2 regions of the Streptomyces sp. KM273126 genome follow, and region 2 is predicted to be linked to the other one. Evidence: riboswitches for the same ligand, from Rfam matches in the RefSeq annotation. Region 2 holds a riboswitch; the other holds the start of a gene.

Region 1 (4,448 bases), on a different contig from region 2:
GGTCGCCATCAACTTCCAGCTGCTGGGCGGCATCTGGATCCTGCAGACCTTCCCGGCCCTGGTCGGCGGACTGTTCACGCGCTGGTTCCACCGCTGGGCGCTGCTCGCGGGCTGGGCGGTCGGCATGGTGTACGGCACGGTGGCCGCGTACGGCGTCGCCTCCCCGACCCAGCAGCACTTCGGCGGCTCCAACGCGGAGATTCCGGGTCTCGGCGAGATCGGCTACATCGGTCTGACGGCGTTCGTGCTCAATGTGATCGTCACGGTCGTCCTCACCTTCGTCCTGAAGGCGGCCAAGGCCCCCGAGGGCATCGACGAGACGAAGCCGGAGGACTACACGGCGGACGCGGGCGACGCGGGTGTGCAGGTGGAACTGCCTCCGGCCACGGCCGGCTCGGCCCACTAGCCGCGGGTAGGGGCGAGCAGGGTTTTTCTCCGCCCCCGCCGCCCTACCCGTCCCATCCCGGGGCTCCGCCCCGGACCCCGCTCCTCAAACGCCGGACGGGCTGATTGTCAGCCCGTCCGGCGTTTGAGGACGAGGCCGTTCAGGCCGACAGAGGGGTCCGGGGCGCAGCCCCAGGGATGGGTATGGGTAGGGGCGGCGGGGGCGAGAAACATCCGTGAGCCGGAGACGCCGCTGCAGCAGACGACGCGGCCTCATCCGCCACCCCCAGGAGGTGCCCCATGACGCCCCGCCCCCGATCGTCCTCGACAGCGATCCCGGCATCGACGACGCCCTGGCCCTGCAGTACCTGCTCGGCACGGGACGATGGGACCTGAAGGCCTACACCTCCGTCGGCGGCAACCTCCCCGCCGAGCAGACGTACCTGAACGCCCGCGCCCTCACCAGAGCCTTCGGCATCGACACCGACGTACCGGTCCACCGCGGCACCGGCCGCCCCCTCACCCGCCTCCCGTACACGGCCGCGACCGCCTTCCACGGCCCCGCGGGCCTCGGCAACGAGACGCTGCCCGACTCCACGGCCGCCCACCTGCCGGAATCCTCCGCGCAGGCCCTGCTCAGGCTGTCCCGGGAGTACGAGGGCGAGCTCACCGTGTGCGCCACGGGCCCGCTCACCAACGTGGCGATCGCGCTCCTGGAGGACCCGGGCTTCGCCCACCGTGTCAGGAAGTTCGTGTTCATGGGCGGCGCCGCACAGGTGCCGGGGAACATCACACCGGTCGCCGAGTTCAACATCTGGGCCGACCCGGACGCCGCCGAGGTGGTCCTCTCCTCCGGCATCCCGTTCACCATGGTCGACCTGGACGCCTCGCACCACTGGCTGGTCCGCCCCGCCGACCTGGCCGTCCTGGAGGCGGCGGGCCCGGGCACGGCGCTGGCCGCCCGCCTGCTGCGGGCCTACATGGACGCCTACCAGCGCCACGGCGGAGACGACGCCTGCCCGCTGCACGATCCGCTCGCCGTGGGCGCGTGCGCGGACGAGTCGTACCTCACCACCGAGGAGGGCGCCGTCATCGTCGAGTCCACGAGCGAACTCACCCGCGGCAAGACGGTGTTCGTCCCCTCGGCCGCCTCACGCGTCTTCTACGCCGGCTCCCCCGCCCTCACCGCCCGCATGGCCCTCACGGGCCGCGTCGCCCTGGGCCCGGGCCCGCGCGACTTCTCGAAGGACTTCGTCGCGACGTTGCCGCGGTGGCCTGGGGTGGGCTGAGCCCACATCCGTCGGCACCACATCCGTCGGCACCACGTCCGTCGGCACCCACGCGAAATCCGCAGGCCGCTGTCGCACCCGTCCGGCACACTCCCCACCATGGACATCACGATCAGGCAGGCGCGACCCGACGAGTACGAGGCCATCGGGGAGATCACCGCACAGGCGTACCTGGGCGACGGTCTGCTCGACTTCGGAGAGAGCGACGAGTACCTCGGCGAGCTGCGGGACGTGGCCAAGCGGGCCGCCGCGGCCGAGGTGTTCGTCGCCGTCGGGGACGGCCGGGTGCTCGGCGCGGTGACCTTCGTACCGGCCGGCGGGCCCATGGCCGACATCGCGCGGCCCGGGGAGGCGGAGATACGGATGCTCGCGGTGGCCGGTGAGGCCCGGGGCCGGGGTGCCGGGGAGGCGCTCGTCCGTACCTGCGTCGAGCGGGCGCGGGCCACGCCCGGCTGCGTCCGCATGGTCCTGTCCACGCAGCGCTCCATGCACGCGGCCCACCGGATCTACGAACGCCTGGGTTTCACCCGCACCCCCGACCGCGACTGGAACCCGCTCCCGCACCTCGACATCGCTCTCCTGACCTATGAATTGACGTTCTGACACCGCCACGACACAACATGTGGGGGTGCTTCAGCAGCCCGGCACAAGATGTATGCTCGTGCTCGCTGTCGCCGCAGGGGAATCCGGTGCGAATCCGGAACTGTCCCGCAACGGTGTACTTGCGTGTGTTCGCACGCATGGTCAGTCCGAGGACCTGCCGACAGTGCACCCGGCCGTCCGGTCCGGGTGCCCGACGTCCGGGCCTCGTGGAATGGGCCGGTGGACGCGACGCCGTGTGCGCTCGTGAGCTGCCCCCTGCCCTCCGCAAGGCCCCGTGCCGAGCGAGGGAGTGCCCCCACGTGACCATCGCGCCAGCCGACCCGGTTTCAGCGACCGAGGTAGCCGAGGAAGCCGAGTCGACCGCGGCAAGCAGGGTGATCGCGGCAACCGAGGTGATCGAGGCGACCACGGCGGAGTCCGACGGCCCCGGAACCGCGTTGCTGCGGACCCTGACCGAGCTGACCGCAGACCTCCCCGACGCCGACCCCGGACGGGTCGCCGCCGCCGCGCTGCGCGGCCGGTCCGCGCACGCCGACGAGACGGAGCTGCGCGGGCTGGCCACCGAGGCGGCGGCCGGTCTCATCTCGGAGGACCCGGCGTACTCGAAGCTGGCCGCCCGGCTGCTGACGATCGGTATCGCGGCCGAGGCAGCCTCGCAGGGCGTCACGTCGTTCTCCGGGTCCGTCGCCGTGGGCCACCGCGAGGGTCTCATCGCGGACCGCACCGCCGCGTTCGTAAGGCTGCACACGGCCCGCCTCGACGCGCTCGTCGACCCGGCCGCCGACGACCGCTTCGGCTACTTCGGGCTGCGTACGCTGCACAGCCGGTACCTGCTCCGGCACCCGATCACCCGCAAGGTCGTCGAGACGCCCCAGTACTTCATGCTGCGCGTCGCCGCCGGTCTCGCCGAGGACGACACCCCCCGGTCCGTGGACGAGGTCGCCGCGCTCTACGGGCTCATGAGCCGTCTCGACTACCTGCCGTCCTCCCCCACGCTCTTCAACTCCGGTACCCGGCACGCACAGATGTCGTCCTGCTACCTCCTCGACTCCCCGAAGGACGAGCTGGACTCCATCTACGACCGCTACCAGCAGGTCGCCCGGCTGTCGAAGCACGCGGGCGGCATCGGCATCGCGTACTCCCGCATCCGTTCCCGCGGTTCACTGATCCGCGGCACGAACGGGCACTCCAACGGCATCGTCCCGTTCCTGAAGACCCTCGACGCCTCGGTCGCCGCCGTGAACCAGGGCGGCCGGCGCAAGGGCGCGGCCGCGGTCTACCTGGAGACCTGGCACTCGGACATCGAGGAGTTCCTGGAGCTGCGGGACAACACGGGCGAGGACGCCCGCCGCACCCACAACCTGAACCTCGCGCACTGGATCCCGGACGAGTTCATGCGCCGGGTGAACGAGGACGGCGTCTGGTCCCTGTTCTCCCCCGCCGACGTGCCCGAGCTCGTGGACCTGTGGGGCGAGGAGTTCGACGCCGCGTACCGGAAGGCGGAGGCGGCTGGGCTCGCCAGGAAGACCATTCCGGCCCGCGACCTGTACGGCCGGATGATGCGCACCCTCGCTCAGACCGGCAACGGCTGGATGACCTTCAAGGACGCCGCCAACCGCACGGCCAACCAGACGGCCGAGCCCGGCCACGTCGTCCACTCCTCGAACCTGTGCACCGAGATCCTGGAGGTCACGGACGACGGGGAGACGGCGGTCTGCAACCTGGGGTCCGTCAACCTCGGTGCGTTCGTCGACCGGACGACCGGCGACATCGACTGGGAGCGGCTCGACGCCACCGTCCGCACGGCAGTCACCTTCCTCGACCGCGTCGTCGACATCAACTTCTACCCGACCGAGCAGGCGGCCCGCTCGAACGCCAGGTGGCGGCCCGTCGGCCTGGGCGCGATGGGCCTCCAGGACGTCTTCTTCCAACTGCGCCTGCCCTTCGACTCGCCCGAGGCCAAGGCCCTGTCCACCCGTATCGCCGAGCGCATCATGCTCGCCGCGTACGAGACCTCCGCCGACCTCGCCGAACGCAGCGGTTCGCTGCCCGCCTGGGAGAAGACGCGCACCGCCCGGGGCGTCCTGCACCCCGACCACTATGACGTGCGACTGACCTGGCCGGACCGCTGGTCGGCGCTGCGCGAGCGGATCGCGGCGACGGGCCTGCGCA
Region 2 (4,448 bases):
TCATGAAAACTCCTTGTATGGAAACTCCGGTCTGCAGGCCGGGAAGGAAACGGACTCGCCGGATGCGGAGCGTCCGCGTTGCGCTACGATGCGTCGCGCTCGGTAGCGATGACAAAGCCGTCGGGCCACCTCCTACTTGTCCACGGCGGGGCGCCGGGTACCGGTCAGGCCGCAGCCGGCCAGGTGCTCACGTGTGCGGACGGCGATGGGCAGCGGCACCTCGGGAGCGCACGGGTACAGGTCCTGCTCGACGATCACGAACAACTCGGCGTCCAGCCTGGCGAGTTCGGCCACGACGTCGGTGGGTTTGGGTACGCCCGCCGGAGGCGTCACGCACACCCCGCGTTTGACGGCCTCGCCGAAGGAGAGGTTCTCGGCGGCGACCTGGGCGAGGATCTCGGGGTCCATCTGCTTGATGTGGACGTAGCCGACGCGCTCGCCGAAACGGCGGATCAGGTCGAGGTTGTCGCCGCCGCCGTAGGCGACGTGCCCGGTGTCCAGGCAGAGGTTCGTGTAGCGGGAGTCGGACTCGTTCAGCAGCCGCTCGATCTCCGGCTGCGTCTGGATGTGGCTGTCGGCGTGCGGGTGGATGACGAGCCGTACGTCGTACTCGTCGAGGAGCAGGGTGCCGAGCCGGTCGGCGGCCCGTCCGAAGCCCGCCCACTGCGCGGCGGTCAGTTCCGGCGGCTCGGTGAACGCGCCGGTCTTCTCGTCCCGGTACATCGGCGGGATGAGGACGAGGTGGTGGGCGCCCGCGGCGGCGGTCAGGGCGGCCACCTGCCGGACGTGGGCGAGCATCTCGTCCCACGCCTCGGGGCGGTGCAGCGCGCCGAACGCGGTCCCGCCGGAGACCTTCAGTCCACGGGCGTCCAGCTCCTCCCTCAACCGCTGCGGGTCGGTGGGGAGGTAGCCGTACGGGCCGAGTTCGAGCCACTTGTAGCCGGCCTCGGCCAGCTCGTCGAGGAAGCGGGTGTACGGGACCTGGTGCTCGTCCTCGGGGAACCAGACGCCCCAGGAGTCGGGGGCGGAGCCGAGACACAGGTTGCCCACGACGGTGCGGAGGGGGGATGGCGTCGTTGCCATGGTGTACGTCCTTCGGAAGGGGACTGGGGGTGGTGACGACGTTGGGGCGGGTGGAGAAGCGGATGCCCTCAGGGCGATGGATCGTTGCGGCAGTGATGTGGTTGCTGCGCTCTACTAGCGCGCTCTAGTGTGCGAGTACGATGACCCCTGTCCGAATGTCATGTCAATAGCTTGTTGCCGGGGGATTTCGGGACCGCCCGTCAGTCGGGTGTGCCGACCGGCGTGATAGCTTGCCGACGCCAGTCGAACCCACGTGCGTGGGTCAGGGAATCCGGTGCGAATCCGGAGCTGACGCGCAGCGGTGAGGGGGACGGGCGGGGCATCGGCCACTGGACCGTACGACGGTCCGGGAAGGCGTTCCGTCCGGGTGATCCCGAGTCCGAAGACCTGCTGGCGGCCCCCGTGGTCGTACGACAGCGGGGGAGCACCGTACGACCGGGCTCCGCGCTAAGCGACCCCGGGGAAGCGGGGGCGCGCCCCCACGCCGCCCGGCACGCACTCTCGCCGCACCGGCCAAAGGCCCAAGTAGCTCCGCTACGAGGACCTTCGTCCGGCACGCCGAGAGCACGCACCGAACGACGCGGAAACGCACCCGCACTTCCCCGGACCCGCTTAGAGCCCTCGACGACCAAGGACTCACTCCCGTGCCGTTCGCACGTTTCGCCCGCCCCGCCGTTCCACTCGCTGTCGCCGCGCTCACCCTGACCAGCGGATGCGGGTCCGGCTCGTCCGCCGCCCCGGCCGCACGCGTCGCGGTCTCGCTCACCAACTGCGGGCACGCCGTGCGCGTCGAGTCACCGCCGAAGCGGGCCGTCTCCCTCAACCAGGGCACCACCGAGATCCTGCTCTCCCTCGGTCTCGCCGACCGCATGGCGGGCACGGCGACCTGGACGGACCCCGTGATGAAGGGGCTGGAGAAGGCGAACCGCGGCGTGCAGCGCATCGCCGACAACAACCCCTCCTTCGAGCGGGTGCTGGACACCGACCCCGACTTCGTCGCCGCCTCCTTCGTCTCCACCCTCGGCAAGGGCGGTGTGGCCACCCGCGACCAGTTCGAGAAGCTCGGCGTGCCCACGTACGTCTCCCCGTCCGACTGTGCGGGCAAGGACAACTCGGGCGACGGTGACGGGTCCCGGGCGAAACCGCTGACCATCGACACCGTGTACGGCGAAGTCCGTGACCTGGCCAAGGTGTTCGGAGTCGAGCAGCGCGGCGAGAAGCTGGTCGCGTCCCTCAAGAAGCGCATGGCCACGGCCACTTCGGGGATCGACGCCTCCGACGTGACTCTCCTGTACTGGTTCGCGAACTCCGAGTCCCCCTACATGGCGGGCTGCTGCGGCGCACCCGGCGTCATCACCCGGGCCCTGGGTGCGAAGAACGTCTTCGACGACACGCACGAGGAATGGCCCCAGATCAACTGGGAGACCGTCGCCGACCGCGATCCCGACGTGCTCGTCATCGGCGACCTGACGCGCGACTCGGAAACCGCCGAGTCCGCCGATCGGAAGATCGCGTTCCTGGAGTCCAACCCGGTCACCAGGAACATGACGGCCGTGAAGAACAAGAGGTATGTACTGCTCAGCGGGCAGGCCATGAACCCGACCATCCGCACGGTGGAGGGTGTGGAGCAAGTGGCTGCCGGACTGCGCGAGTTCGGGCTCGCCGGGTGACAACGCGCGGGCTGGTCCTCGGAGTGACCGGGGGCGCTCTGCTCTGCGGGTCCCTCGCCGTGGCGATCACCATCGGGCCGGCCGACATCCGCGTCGGTGACGTGTGGTCGGTCGTCGCCGCGCACGTTGGCTGGGGGAGCACCGGACTGAGCCCCGTCAGGGACGGGATCGTGTGGCAGCTGCGGCTGCCGCGCACCCTGCTGGCCGCCGTGTGCGGGGCCGGGCTCGCGGTCTGCGGGGTGGTCATGCAGTCCCTGCTGCGCAACCCGCTCGCCGACCCGTTCGTGCTCGGGGTGTCGTCCGGGGCGTCCACCGGAGCGGTCGCCGTGGTCGTGCTGGGGATCGGCGGCGGGGCCCTGTCGCTGTCGGCGGGTGCCTTCCTGGGCGCGCTGCTGTCGTTCGCGCTGGTGCTGCTGCTCAGCCACACGCTCGGCGGCACGACCGACCGGGTGGTGCTCTCGGGGGTGGCGTCGATGCAGCTCTTCTCCGCGCTGACCTCGTTCGTCGTGCTGACCGCGGCCGACGCCGAGACCACCCGCGGGGTGCTGTTCTGGCTGCTCGGCTCGCTCGGGGGTGCGGGCTGGACGGACGTGTGGGTGTGTCTGGGCGTGTTCGTGGCCGCCCTGCTGGTCTGCCTCGGGTACGCGCGCACGCTCGACGCCTTCGCCTTCGGGCAGGACGCGGCGGCCGCGCTGGGCGTGTCCGTCGCCCGCACCCGCCTCGTCCTGCTGTGCGTGACGGCGCTGCTCACGGCCGCGCTGGTCGCCTCCGCCGGAGCCATCGGCTTCGTCGGTCTCGTCCTGCCGCATGCCGCGCGTGCGCTGGTCGGACCGGGCCACGCCCGGCTGGTGCCGGTCGCCGCGCTGTCCGGAGCGGTGCTCCTCGTATGGGTGGACACGCTGGCCCGGACCGTGCTCGATCCCCAGGAGGTCCCCGTGGGGGTGGTGACCTCGCTGATCGGGGTGCCGGCGTTCGTGCTCGTCCTGTACCGGACGAGGAGGGCACGATGAGGCCGGGGCCGCGCGACGAACGGCTGCAACGGCCGCAGCGGCCACAACGGCCGAAAGGGCCGCATGAGGGCTCGGAGCACAGCGAGGGCCTGTGTGCCGACCGCGTCAGCCGCGGCGCCCACGGTCACCTCATCCTCGACGGTGTCAGCCTCGCCCCGGCGCCCGGCTCCACCGTCGGACTCCTCGGACCCAACGGCTCCGGCAAGTCCACCTTCCTGCGCCTGCTCGCCGGAGTGCTCGCCCCGGCCTCCGGGGTCGTGACGCTCGACGGCAGCCCGCTCACCGCGCTGCACCGCCGGGACATCGCCCGCCGGGTCGCCGTGGTCGAGCAACAGGCCGACACGCAGGTCGAGTTGAGCGTCCTCGATGTCGTACGGCTCGGCCGGGTCCCGCACCGCCGGGCGTGGACGCCCGCCTCCGCCGAGGACGAACGGGCCGTCCACGAGGCCCTGGACCGCACCGGCCTCACCGACCGCGCCGGCCAGTCCTGGCACACCCTGTCGGGCGGCGAGCGCCAACGCGTGCAGATCGCCCGCGCCCTCGCCCAGCAGCCACGGGAACTCCTCCTGGACGAGCCGACCAACCACCTCGACATCCAGCACCAGCTGGAGCTGCTGAACCTCGTCACCGGCCTCCCGGCCACCACCGTGATCGCCCTGCACGACCTCAACCTCGCGGCCCAGTA

What was found. A riboswitch is a leader RNA that binds a small molecule or an ion and turns the genes downstream of it on or off. The one in region 2 is predicted to bind cobalamin.
Region 1: another riboswitch for cobalamin. It lies ahead of E0500_RS16100 (ribonucleoside-diphosphate reductase subunit alpha); the one in region 2 lies ahead of E0500_RS37340 (ABC transporter substrate-binding protein).

What each region holds. Positions count from the first base shown of each region.
Region 1 covers NZ_SJXB02000001.1:3,715,370-3,719,817, reverse strand. The annotation lists gene mctP (monocarboxylate uptake permease MctP) at 1-406, shown strand, start outside; gene E0500_RS16110 (nucleoside hydrolase) at 621-1,673, shown strand; gene E0500_RS16105 (GNAT family N-acetyltransferase) at 1,773-2,276, shown strand; cobalamin riboswitch at 2,312-2,453, shown strand; gene E0500_RS16100 (ribonucleoside-diphosphate reductase subunit alpha) at 2,651-4,448, shown strand, end outside.
Region 2 covers NZ_SJXB02000002.1:1,519,892-1,524,339, forward strand. The annotation lists gene E0500_RS37330 (Gfo/Idh/MocA family protein) at 1-4, opposite strand, end outside; gene E0500_RS37335 (TIM barrel protein) at 133-1,083, opposite strand; cobalamin riboswitch at 1,307-1,493, shown strand; gene E0500_RS37340 (ABC transporter substrate-binding protein) at 1,728-2,753, shown strand; gene E0500_RS37345 (iron chelate uptake ABC transporter family permease subunit) at 2,750-3,763, shown strand; gene E0500_RS37350 (ABC transporter ATP-binding protein) at 3,760-4,448, shown strand, end outside.